Regions from separate parts of the Enterococcus sp. AMC1623 genome, predicted to be linked through region 2. Evidence: predicted binding sites of a transcription regulator. Region 2 holds the regulator's gene; the other holds the start of a gene.
The links. Region 2 encodes NrdR, which represses ribonucleotide reductase genes. Its sites were predicted from a motif close to ACACNATATATNGTGT; they were not measured.

Region 1: a site for NrdR is predicted at 2,287-2,302, ahead of AC4BC7_RS10500 (deoxynucleoside kinase). Genes of this name have one in related genera too.

The regions. Positions count from the first base shown of each region.
Region 1 covers NZ_CM177096.1:2,158,443-2,163,765, reverse strand. The annotation lists gene AC4BC7_RS10515 (phosphomevalonate kinase) at 1-209, opposite strand, end outside; gene mvaD (diphosphomevalonate decarboxylase) at 206-1,198, opposite strand; gene mvk (mevalonate kinase) at 1,191-2,126, opposite strand; gene AC4BC7_RS10500 (deoxynucleoside kinase) at 2,362-3,012, shown strand; gene AC4BC7_RS10495 (hypothetical protein) at 3,393-3,998, opposite strand; gene AC4BC7_RS10490 (helix-turn-helix domain-containing protein) at 4,284-4,913, shown strand; gene AC4BC7_RS10485 (helix-turn-helix domain-containing protein) at 5,157-5,323, shown strand, end outside.
Region 2 covers NZ_CM177096.1:1,020,443-1,025,765, forward strand. The annotation lists gene AC4BC7_RS05105 (tRNA (adenine(22)-N(1))-methyltransferase) at 1-217, opposite strand, end outside; gene AC4BC7_RS05110 (hypothetical protein) at 291-710, opposite strand; gene dnaI (primosomal protein DnaI) at 723-1,649, opposite strand; gene AC4BC7_RS05120 (DnaD domain protein) at 1,649-3,031, opposite strand; gene nrdR (transcriptional regulator NrdR) at 3,050-3,520, opposite strand; gene coaE (dephospho-CoA kinase) at 3,664-4,257, opposite strand; gene mutM (DNA-formamidopyrimidine glycosylase) at 4,264-5,097, opposite strand; gene polA (DNA polymerase I) at 5,112-5,323, opposite strand, start outside.

The DNA of each region.
Region 1 (5,323 bases), 1.1 Mb from region 2:
TGATCTAACACTAGTTCACCATTGCGACGTGTCCAACGAATCGGTAATTCACTGTATTGTTGTGATTGAATGCTCCCATTTTTAATGGCACTATCAATCGTTACAGTAATAAATTGGTCAACGGCAACAATAATGGCTGGATGTCCTGGTTCAACCACTGCATATTCGCCAGCAATATATAATTTTCCCGGAGTAGAGACTTCGATCATTTCGACACTTCCATTTCTAAAGATTTTAATCCTTGACCAGCATAGGCGCAGGTTAATTGTTCTTCTGTAAACTCTTCTTGCAAGGCTGTTAAAATTGAAGCAACATCTTTTTTCTGACACAAGACTTTAACATTAGGACCAGCATCCATGGTAAAGTAACACGCTAGCCCATTTTGACGAATTTGACGAACCTTGTTCATCGCTTTTAAGCTATCAGGTGACCAATAAGTAAATGGCGGAGTGGCTGCCAAAGTGGTCGCATGCATTTTTAATCCATTGGCTTCGGTGACTTCACCTAAAGCTTGGAAATCTTTGTTTGCAATTGCTTGTTTGGCTGTTTGAATATCACGAGCTACGGCATCGAGCCAACCATCATAAAAGTCAGAAGTTGCGACGGTCCGCTCCATCCCGTCACGACTAGATACATCTTTTTGTTGGTCGTTAATCAAAATAAAAATCATAGCTAGTTCATCTTCCCAATGATTGGATGGGACCACCTGTGCATAAGAGGTGGTATCAGAATATCCTTTTTCCCATTCAACGAAACCACCAAAAATACTACGACAAGCAGAACCAGAGCCACGACGTGCAAGCTGGGAAAGTTCTTTATCAGAAAGTCCTAATTGCAAAGCCTCATTACAAGCACCAGCTAAAGCAGCTAATCCGCTAGCAGAAGAAGCCAAACCGGCAGCAGTGGGAACAAAGTTTTGGCTTTCGACATGTGCAAAATACGGAAGCCCAGCTTTCTTACGAGCAAGGTCTAAGAAATGACTGATTTTAGCTGTCGCTTTTTCATCTTGCAAGACACCATCTAAGCTAAACGTATCTTCGGTATAGGCTTTTGAGAAAGAGACGCTGGTTTCTGTGTAAAACGCATCTAATGTTAATGATAAACTATTATTCATTGGTAAAATCAGTTCTTTGTCTTTTTTGCCCCAATATTTGATTAAGGCAATATTGGTATATGCGCGTGCTTTTCCATTATACATGTTGGTAAACTCCTAATCCTTGAAGCCAAATATCTTTTGCTCCATGTGCTTTTAATTTCTTAGCGATTGCTTCGGCTTTTAATTTCGTATCACAAAGGGCAAGAAAACAACCGCCTCGACCGCCTCCAGTTAATTTTGCACCGAGTGCGCCTTCTGCTAAGGCAAGTTTGATGCACGAATCTAAAGTGTCGTTGCTGACGGTTAATTGCTGTAAATAATGTTGTGCTTGGGTCATCGCGAGTCCAAGCTTCTCAGGTTGATTGCGGATAATCGCTTCTTTGGCTGTTTTAGCTAATAATCCTAATTGATGAATATCCAAACTAGTTTGGTCAGGTTCTTTTTCAAATAGTTTAGCCACAGAACGAACCGCTGCTCGTGTTTGTCCTTTGATACCGGTATCGGCAACAAGCAAATAAGCATCGATGTTTAATGGAAAAGGTAAAAACTCTTTTCCGCGTTCAAAATAAATTGGGTTACAACCACTTGTTGCAGCAGCATCTATTCCGCTTGGATTTCCATGCGCAATACTTTCTGAAAAGTTAACGTATTTCAACAAGGTTGTTTGCGATAGCTTTTCTTCTTGCCAATCAAAAAAAGCACGGGTCACAGCGACAGCGACAGCAGCGCTTGATCCCATTCCTCGTTCAGAAGGGATGGTGCTTTGAATCATCAAATGAAAATTTGGCGTGTGTAGATGTTGTTGTAACTTGGCTGTTAATTGTTGAATATTGGTTAAGCCTTGTGGTGCGTCAGCTAAAGCACCTTCATGATAGGTGGAGCATAATGATGGTACACTACTTTCTTTCACTGTAGCAATCACTTGTGTACCGCTAAATGGAAAAGCAATTGCTGGTTCGCCGTAAACGACAGAATGTTCTCCCATCAAAATAATTTTTCCAGTGGCTTTTCCTATCCCCTCTGCTAACATGACGTACCTCTTTCTTTTTCATAATAGAATCCCTTAGCTATTTTACTAGATTAATGCCGTCTCGTTAAGCCCTCAATGTTGATTCTAAGAAAAAATCCTAAATCTTAAGACTTTTTTTGAGAATTTTCTTACGTAATCCTCAGCCAACTTTCGCTTGACCATACTATATATAGTGTTGTACATTAGTTTAGTTGAGAAAATAATACAATATTTAGTGATGAGTGAGTTGGAGGAAATGAGTGTGATTGTATTAGCAGGAACGATTGGTGCCGGTAAGTCAAGTTTAACTGCATTATTAGCAAATCGTTTAGGAAGTGAAGCTTTTTATGAATCAGTGGATGATAATGAAGTTTTGCCGCTTTTTTATGAAGATCCAAATAAGTATGCGTTTTTATTACAGATTTATTTTTTGAATAAACGTTTCGATAGTATCAAACAAGCATTGAAAAATGAGAATAACGTTTTAGACCGTTCTATTTATGAAGATTCTTTATTGTTTCACTTAAATGCTGACCTTGGTCGTGCGACTGAAACAGAAGTGCGGGTTTATGATGAATTATTAGCCAACATGTTGGAAGAATTACCTTATGCAGCCAAAAAGAAACACCCTGACTTATTGGTTCATATTCGCGTGTCATTTCCAACGATGTTAGAACGAATTAAAAAACGTGGAAGAGAATTCGAACAAATTGAACATGATCCAAGTTTGTATGATTATTATGAGGAATTAAACTTGCGTTACGATCAATGGTTTGACGAATACGATGCCAGTCCTAAAATTCAAATTGATGGCGATCAAATGAATTTTGTAGAAGATACGCATGCAGCCGAAGAAGTGCTAAATTTGATTGAAGAAAAATTACAAGAAGTGCGCCAAGAAGCATAGAGTGAAAATGAATCTAAAAAAAGCCTAGGAAATTTATTTTCCTAGGCTCAGACTATAGACAAATAGTCTAAAAGAAGAGCTATGTATATACGCAATTCGAGGTATATATTATACTCTGTGTATACAATTAAAGGGTGAATAAAATGAAAATACACGGAAAAGTTATGTTAGACTAAATCACAACAATTGATTATGAGGCTAGAAATTGTAAATTTCTAGAATACACTTCTGAAAGCTTAATAGAAGAATTGCTAACAAAAATTCGAGCTGTGTTTCAAAAGTATAAATCAAAAAAGGAAGTAAATAATATCTTTAATAAATGAATAATCGTACTAAAAAAACCAATTTTATTACATTGGCTTTTTAGTACGATTATTCGTTTATTTTTTTATAGTCCCAGAAATACTCCCTGCTACAACATTGTTATTTCCAGGTGCAACTCTCAAGTAAAATGAAATATCTGTATAACTCACTGAGATAGTACCTGTTTTTGTTGTATTACCTGATAAAGAACCAGTAGCATAGTTAAAAACTAAATCTTTCCATTGATAGCTAAGTGGAGTGCTACCAGTATTCTTTAATTCAAATTTATATTTTTTTAGACCAGTATAGTTATAGTTACTATACAAAGTTCCATAATTGTTAAAACTGCCAGAAAGTGCCGGTGGATTTCCTTTTGAAGCAAGATTCCACTCTGACCAGGGAATTGAAGGTCCTTGAGGAGAAACACCATTTTCTTGAACTTCTTTCATTACATCAGTTTCATCTGCAAGAGGTTCTGAATCATCCCAATTATTTTCTATCTTCCACTGCTCCAAAAATTCATTGGGAATGGTATTCGTAACAATTTCAACTCCATTAGGAAATGTTTCAACTTCAGTAGTTATTTTTGAATAATCAATAGAAACTTGTTCTTCGGCACTAACCATTTGAGAACCTAAACTTACCGATACTAACAAACCGCCCAACAATACTAATTTTTTCATTATAATTCCTCCTTGAATTTTAATAAATGTTTACAAATAAAAAATATCATAAGTTATCAATGTTTTAAATTAAAATTTTTGATAATAAGATTAAAACCTTGATATATCAACATGACAGTATTTGTGTCATTTATAATAGAGCTAGTTTTTGAACTAAAATATAGAAAAATGCTATTGTGAGTGTTAAGCTGACAAACATAAAACTCTTATAAACAAAAATGGGCGATAATCTGTCTAGGATATAAAATGAAAAAATGATATTAATAGTTACGAGGGGGATAGTTTATGAAAACTATTGGCGAAAAAATAAAAAAATTAAGAAGTGAACACAAATGGACTCAAAAAGAACTAGCAGAAAAATTGAATATTTCTAGATCTTCTATTACAAATTGGGAAAATGGAAGAAATTATCCGGATATTCAGTTAATCATCAATATTTCAGAATTATTCAATATATCCCTCGATGAATTGTTGAAAGGAGATAAAGTTGTGGTGGAAAAAATTACTAATGATACAAAAATTAGAAAAAAACAAACTACACAATTACGAGTCTTTTATTTTTTAGGTACAGTATTAGTATTATTATGTTTATGCTTTGGCATACCCGCATTTATACATGCTAATGTTTTTTCTATGAGCCAAATTAAATCTGTAGAAGTCACTGAAAACAATTTAGTAATAGAAACAGATTTACCATTTTATAGAGAATATACAGGGTATATGCTATCTGGTTCTTTAGCGAATCCATGGAATATGGAACTACAACTAGGAACAACAATCAGTTTTTCAAAAAATAAAGACAATATAATTGTGATACCATTAGACGATTCACAATTGTTTGGAGAAATGCACGGTATAGAATTTGTTAATTCATTCGGTAATAGGTACAATGTTGTTAGAATTGACAATAGATAAAATTCGATAATTAAGTTGAAAAGAGTAGCATATATGCTGCTCTTTTTTTATGAAAACCAATGCTATAATTGAATATACAAACAAATTATTTTAAACAGTACACATTTCGGTATACTAAAGCATGTTTTTTGTATGGCAAAATAGTTAAAAATTAACGATACAATTTGCCACATATATTTTTGTGACAAAACATAACTTTTTTATATATTTTAGATGAGCTAAAGTAACGTTGAGGAGGATATTATGATTAAGGATATGATTAAATCTAAGAGAAAAGAATTAAATATGACACAAGAAATACTAGCAGAAAAATTAAATGTATCTCGTACAACAGTGTCTAGTTGGGAAACTGGCCGTACATATCCAGACCTTGATATGGTTGTGAAGTTATCAGAAGAATTTAAAGTTAG
Region 2 (5,323 bases):
CAATCCGATCTGTTAAACCACTTTTACGGACTTGCTTTTCAGCTGATTGAAAAGGCCCCCTAACAACTTCACCGGCTACCGCGAATGTAATTTTATTTTTTAACATCAACGCTACGGGTAGATAGGCATGATCTGAACCAATATCTGCTAATCGTGCATCTTGGGGAACATGCGAACCAACACGTGCTAAGCGTCGTGATAATTCTTGTTCGTTCATTAAAATTCCTCTTTTCTCACTAAAAATTCTCTTAAAAATGGCACAACACCATATTCAAGAGAATACTCAATATTTATGGTAATAAGGTAATATTTTCAATTGCATTTCCAGCAACTTGTGGTGGAATTGACGCTGTGGTTGCTGGAAGTCCCTTTAAGGTTACTTCTACTTTACTTCCTTTGCGCCACGCCCGCCAATAAGCAATATCTTTGGTTTTCACATTGATACCGACCCCATGCTGAATAAAAATGTCAACAATATTTTCAGGGTCTTCAATTGATTCCACATTTTCTAAAAACAATAAGACACTGTCATCTTCCATTGCTGATTCTTCAAGATGCTCTGTCAATGTTCCTGTAAAAATAGTTCGTGATTCCATTATTTCACTACTCTCAGTACTTTCTTTTGTTTCAGGTGTAGCATTTTGAGTACCACAGCCTGCCACAAAGACTAAACTTAATCCTAAAAGACTACCTAGTAGCCAGTTCTTCATTTGGTTTCACCTCTATTGATTTCGTCGATTACGCCCACTCATGCTAACCTCTTTGGTCAAGTAGCGAATACGTTCCATAATACGTTTAGCTTTTAATGGTTCTTCTTCACCACGTTGCGTAACAGACAGATGTTTTTCCAATTCTAACATGGTAAAGTTAGAGGTGAAAAACGTTGGGAGTTGTTCCTGCATCCGATATTGCAAAATCACACCAAATACTTCATCCCGAATCCAGCTACTCATGGCATCCGCACCAATATCATCTAACATTAAAATCGGCGCTTTTTTGATAGCTTCCATTTTTTCAGCGACTTGATCTTTACCAATTGCTTGTTTCATTTCAACAGCAAATGAAGGGAAATGTAACAGCGTCGATGAAAAACCTGCTTCTGCTAAATCACGAGCAATTGCCCCTAGAAGATAGGTTTTGCCAATACCAAAACTGCCGGCTAAGTACAAGCCCTTATGAAAATTTTTTGGTTCTTCTTTGTACGCTTCAATAAAATCAATTGCTGCCATTAATGCTTCACCACGTCCAGCAGTTCCTTCATAGGTAGCAATACGAGCTTCTTGGATGTCTTTTGGCATATTCAACGCTTGCACGCGGTTACGCACTTCTTCTTGATGTCTTCTAGCTAATAATTCTTCAGTTGGGATATACGTCACATCGACTGAATGAAAATTTAACATCAACTGAGGCTCATATCCCGGTGCAATTTGGGCTGGATCATTTAACTCAAATTTACGTTTTTCTTGAACAAACTCATAAAGTTTTGCATAACTACGCTCAATATCTTGTTGGGTTAAACGATTTTTATGCAGATCTAAAAAATTACGCACATCGACGTCTTGTAAAACTTCTTGCATCATTTCTTCAAAGCGTGTCCGATAATTTTTTTGATCTAATAGACGATTTAAGTTTTTACCTACATCTTCCATCATTTTTCACCTTCTTTGCGTTGTAAATATTCTTGCAATCGTTGATTAATTGCTGCTTGTTTTTCGGAATCTTCCACTTCTTCAACTGGATTATCAACCCAGTCAGGTAATGTTTCTTTACGAATCGGTTTGCGGTAATTGGTTCGTTGGGTTTCTCGTTTTTCTTTGGCTTCTTTAGATTCTTTAACCAGTTGTCGAACATGTTTAATTGCCTCTTCAGGACTTTTAATTCCCATTTCGGACCAATTGGTTGCAATTCGATTAACAAAGCTCGCTTGTAATGAACTATTGTTTTGTACCACTAGCACATAATGCATCAAAACATTGATGACGCTATTGGCTAGCGGACTTTTCTCAATCAATGATTTCAACAACCAGCTTTCTGAATCCGCTACAAAACTATGCTTTTCTTGCTTGATTGCTTGTAAAAAATCAGCTGGTGCTGTCGCTTCACTCATCTGAATTAAACCGATATCTTGTTCAGAAAATCCCGACTGACGCAATGTATTGAAGCGACGAGTTTCAGCATCTTTTGAAACATAAATCCCTGTCTTTTTTTGTGGTATTTGCTTTGTATGACGTGCTACAACCTTAGCAAGCTCTTTTTCATTCACTTTACCGTCAATAAAAGATACTGCTTCCGTCATCAAGTCAACTAATTCCATCTCATCAAAGCCATAGAGATTTTGGTAAAGAACTAATTGATGATTAAAGGATGTCGTAAAGTTTGTACGTGAAATATATTTTTTCTCAGCTAAGTTAAGTAAAAAGTCCCAATCAATTTGAGAAGCATCAAGCTGAATACCATTGTTTTTATTCACATCATAGACTTGTGCCACTTGTTCTAATTTTGATGATTTGCGCATAAATGATTCTTCGTTAATTGAGCCATACACATCTTTAAAGCGACACGTAATTTCTTGATAGTTAGAGACATCGAGCTTTTTAGGCTTAAAACGTTCAACCATTTGATTAAATTTTCGCTCCCCAATTGCACTCCATAGCAAAAAACTATATGTTTCATCTTTAAAAAACACTTCTGGATGTAATGGTTCTTCTAAGCGATATAAAAACATTCGACCAAACTCTACATCTTCTTTCATAAAAACAGAAAGCAATCCCATACCTTCTAATTGTTTACGAGCATGTAAAAAATCTGGCAAACCGATATTTAATGCATGTAACATATCAATGTGCGCAAAGTCATTTTCAAACGAATCTTCCTCATCACCCAATAATGCATAATACAGAGCCAAAGCTTGTGCACCAATAATTGGTTGGTAGAGGTATAATAAACCATCATTGCCTTCTTTTGTTAAAGGCAGGCTCTTGAACACTTGATAAATATGATTTGGTTGGACTTCATCCCAAGCGGTCTTCACAAAAGCCCCTCCTTTAAATTACTTATTTGCTTCTTTTGCTTTATCAACAATGTCTTGTAGTTCCTTTAAGAATACCGACATGTCTTTAAATTGACGATAGACACTTGCAAAGCGAATATAAGCAATCTCGTCTAAATTGACTAATTCTTCCATAACATACTCACCAATTAAAGTTGAAGGTATTTCATTTTCGCCTCGCTCACGAATTCTAGCTTCTACATGATCGACAATTTGTTCCATTTGCTCCATCGCTACTGGACGTTTTTCAGCAGAACGAATTAAACCACGTAATACTTTTTCACGATTAAATTCTTCACGCGCGCCATTTTTCTTAATGACTAACAGAGGTGTTTCTTCTAATCGTTCAAACGTTGTAAAACGAAAGCCGCAGTTTTCACATTCGCGTCTACGGCGAATCGCACGACCGTCATCGGCTTGACGGCTATCAATAACACGAGAATTATTATGATGACATTTTGGACAGTGCATATTTCCACCCCATTTATCTTTATTTATTTTAAATTTACTGAATGAATAAATTAAATTTCTTTCTATATTATAACACGTTTATCAGTTCTTCTGACAGAATAGACAAGAAAAAACTCTAGAAAACTCTAGAGTTTTTAATCTTTTTAAATAAATTTTTGTGCTTTTAACCAGTTTTTAACTTTCTTTTTTGTTTCTTCCAGTGAATTTTGGTTATCAAACACAATATCCGCCCGTTGCTTTTTCTCTTCAATTGATAGTTGACTAGCTATTCGTTGCAACGCCTGTGCTTTTGTTAAGTCATCTCGTCTTATTAAACGTTCTAATTGAACAGCTTCAGGAACATAAACCACGGCAACCTGATCCATTTCATCTTCATAATGGGCTTCAAATAATAGCGGAATATCTGCAATTACTAAGGGTTCCTCTCGATATCCACGGATACGTTGAGTAATTGTTTGTCGTAAAATAGGATCTAATAACGCATCTAATTGGCGACGTTTTTCTTCATCAGAAAAAATAATATTACCTAATTTTTTACGGTCTAACTGACCATTGTCTAACAAAATATCCTCTCCAAAGACGGAGACAATCGCTTGTAGACCTGCTTGTTTGGGTTCAACAATCTCTCGTGCAATCACATCCCCATCCACAATCGGAAAGCCATATGCACGAAAGATGTTCACAACGGTACTTTTTCCTGTAGCAATACCGCCTGTAAGACCTAAAACCATGCCCATCAGCACTCATCCTTTCCGCTTCTGACAAGTTGGACAATAATGGGTGCCACGTTGGGCGACTTTTGTTTTAACAATCGGTGTTTGACAACGTGGACAAGGTAAATCCGTTTGCCCATAAGCATTTAGTGATACTTGAAAAGTGCCTGCTTCTCCTAGTGCGTTAGCGTAAGAACGAATCGTCGTTCCCCCTGCTTCCACAGCTCTAGCTAAGACATCGATAATCGCTTGATGCAAGCGGGTTGTTTCACTTTCGTTTAATGCATTTGCTGGCGTTTCAGGATGTATTTGGGCTTCCCATAGTGCTTCGTCTACATAAATATTTCCTAAACCGGTGACTAGTTTTTGATCTAATAAAAGTGGCTTAATCGCTTTAGCCGATCGTTTTAATTTTTCTTGAAAAGTTTCCAAATAAAAGACATCTGGTTGAGGTTCTGGACCTAATTGTTTAATTCCTTTGTATTGGCTACTCTCATCTTTAGGCACCAAAACCATTCGTCCAAATTTACGCACATCATTATAAAAAAGGCGAGAATGGTCCGTAAAATTAAAGATGACATGTGTATGCTTATCAAGCATATCTTGCATATCAGGGTCAAATTCATATTTACCTTCCATACGCAAATGTGAGATCATATCAAAATTCGTGAATTTAAAAATTAAAAATTTCCCTCGACGCTGAATATCTTCAATCGTCTGATTAACCAAATTTCTTTGGAAAGTTTCTATCTCGGGCGATTCAATAATTCGTGGCCAGCGAACTTCGACAGATTCAATCGTTTTTCCCTTAACTAAATGCAATAGCCCTTTGCGAACAGTTTCTACTTCTGGCAATTCTGGCAAAGCTTTTCACCTCTTTATTTTGCTTCATACCATGTTTTTCCCCAACTGCTGTCAGTGATTAATGGTACATGTAAGGAAACAGCTGTCTCCATCACTTCTTTTACAAGTTGATTTAATTTTTCTAACTCATATTCTGGAACTTCAAAAACCAATTCATCATGTACTTGTAAAAGCATCGCTGCTTCTAATTTTTCTTCTTTCATCCGACGATTCAAATCAATCATCG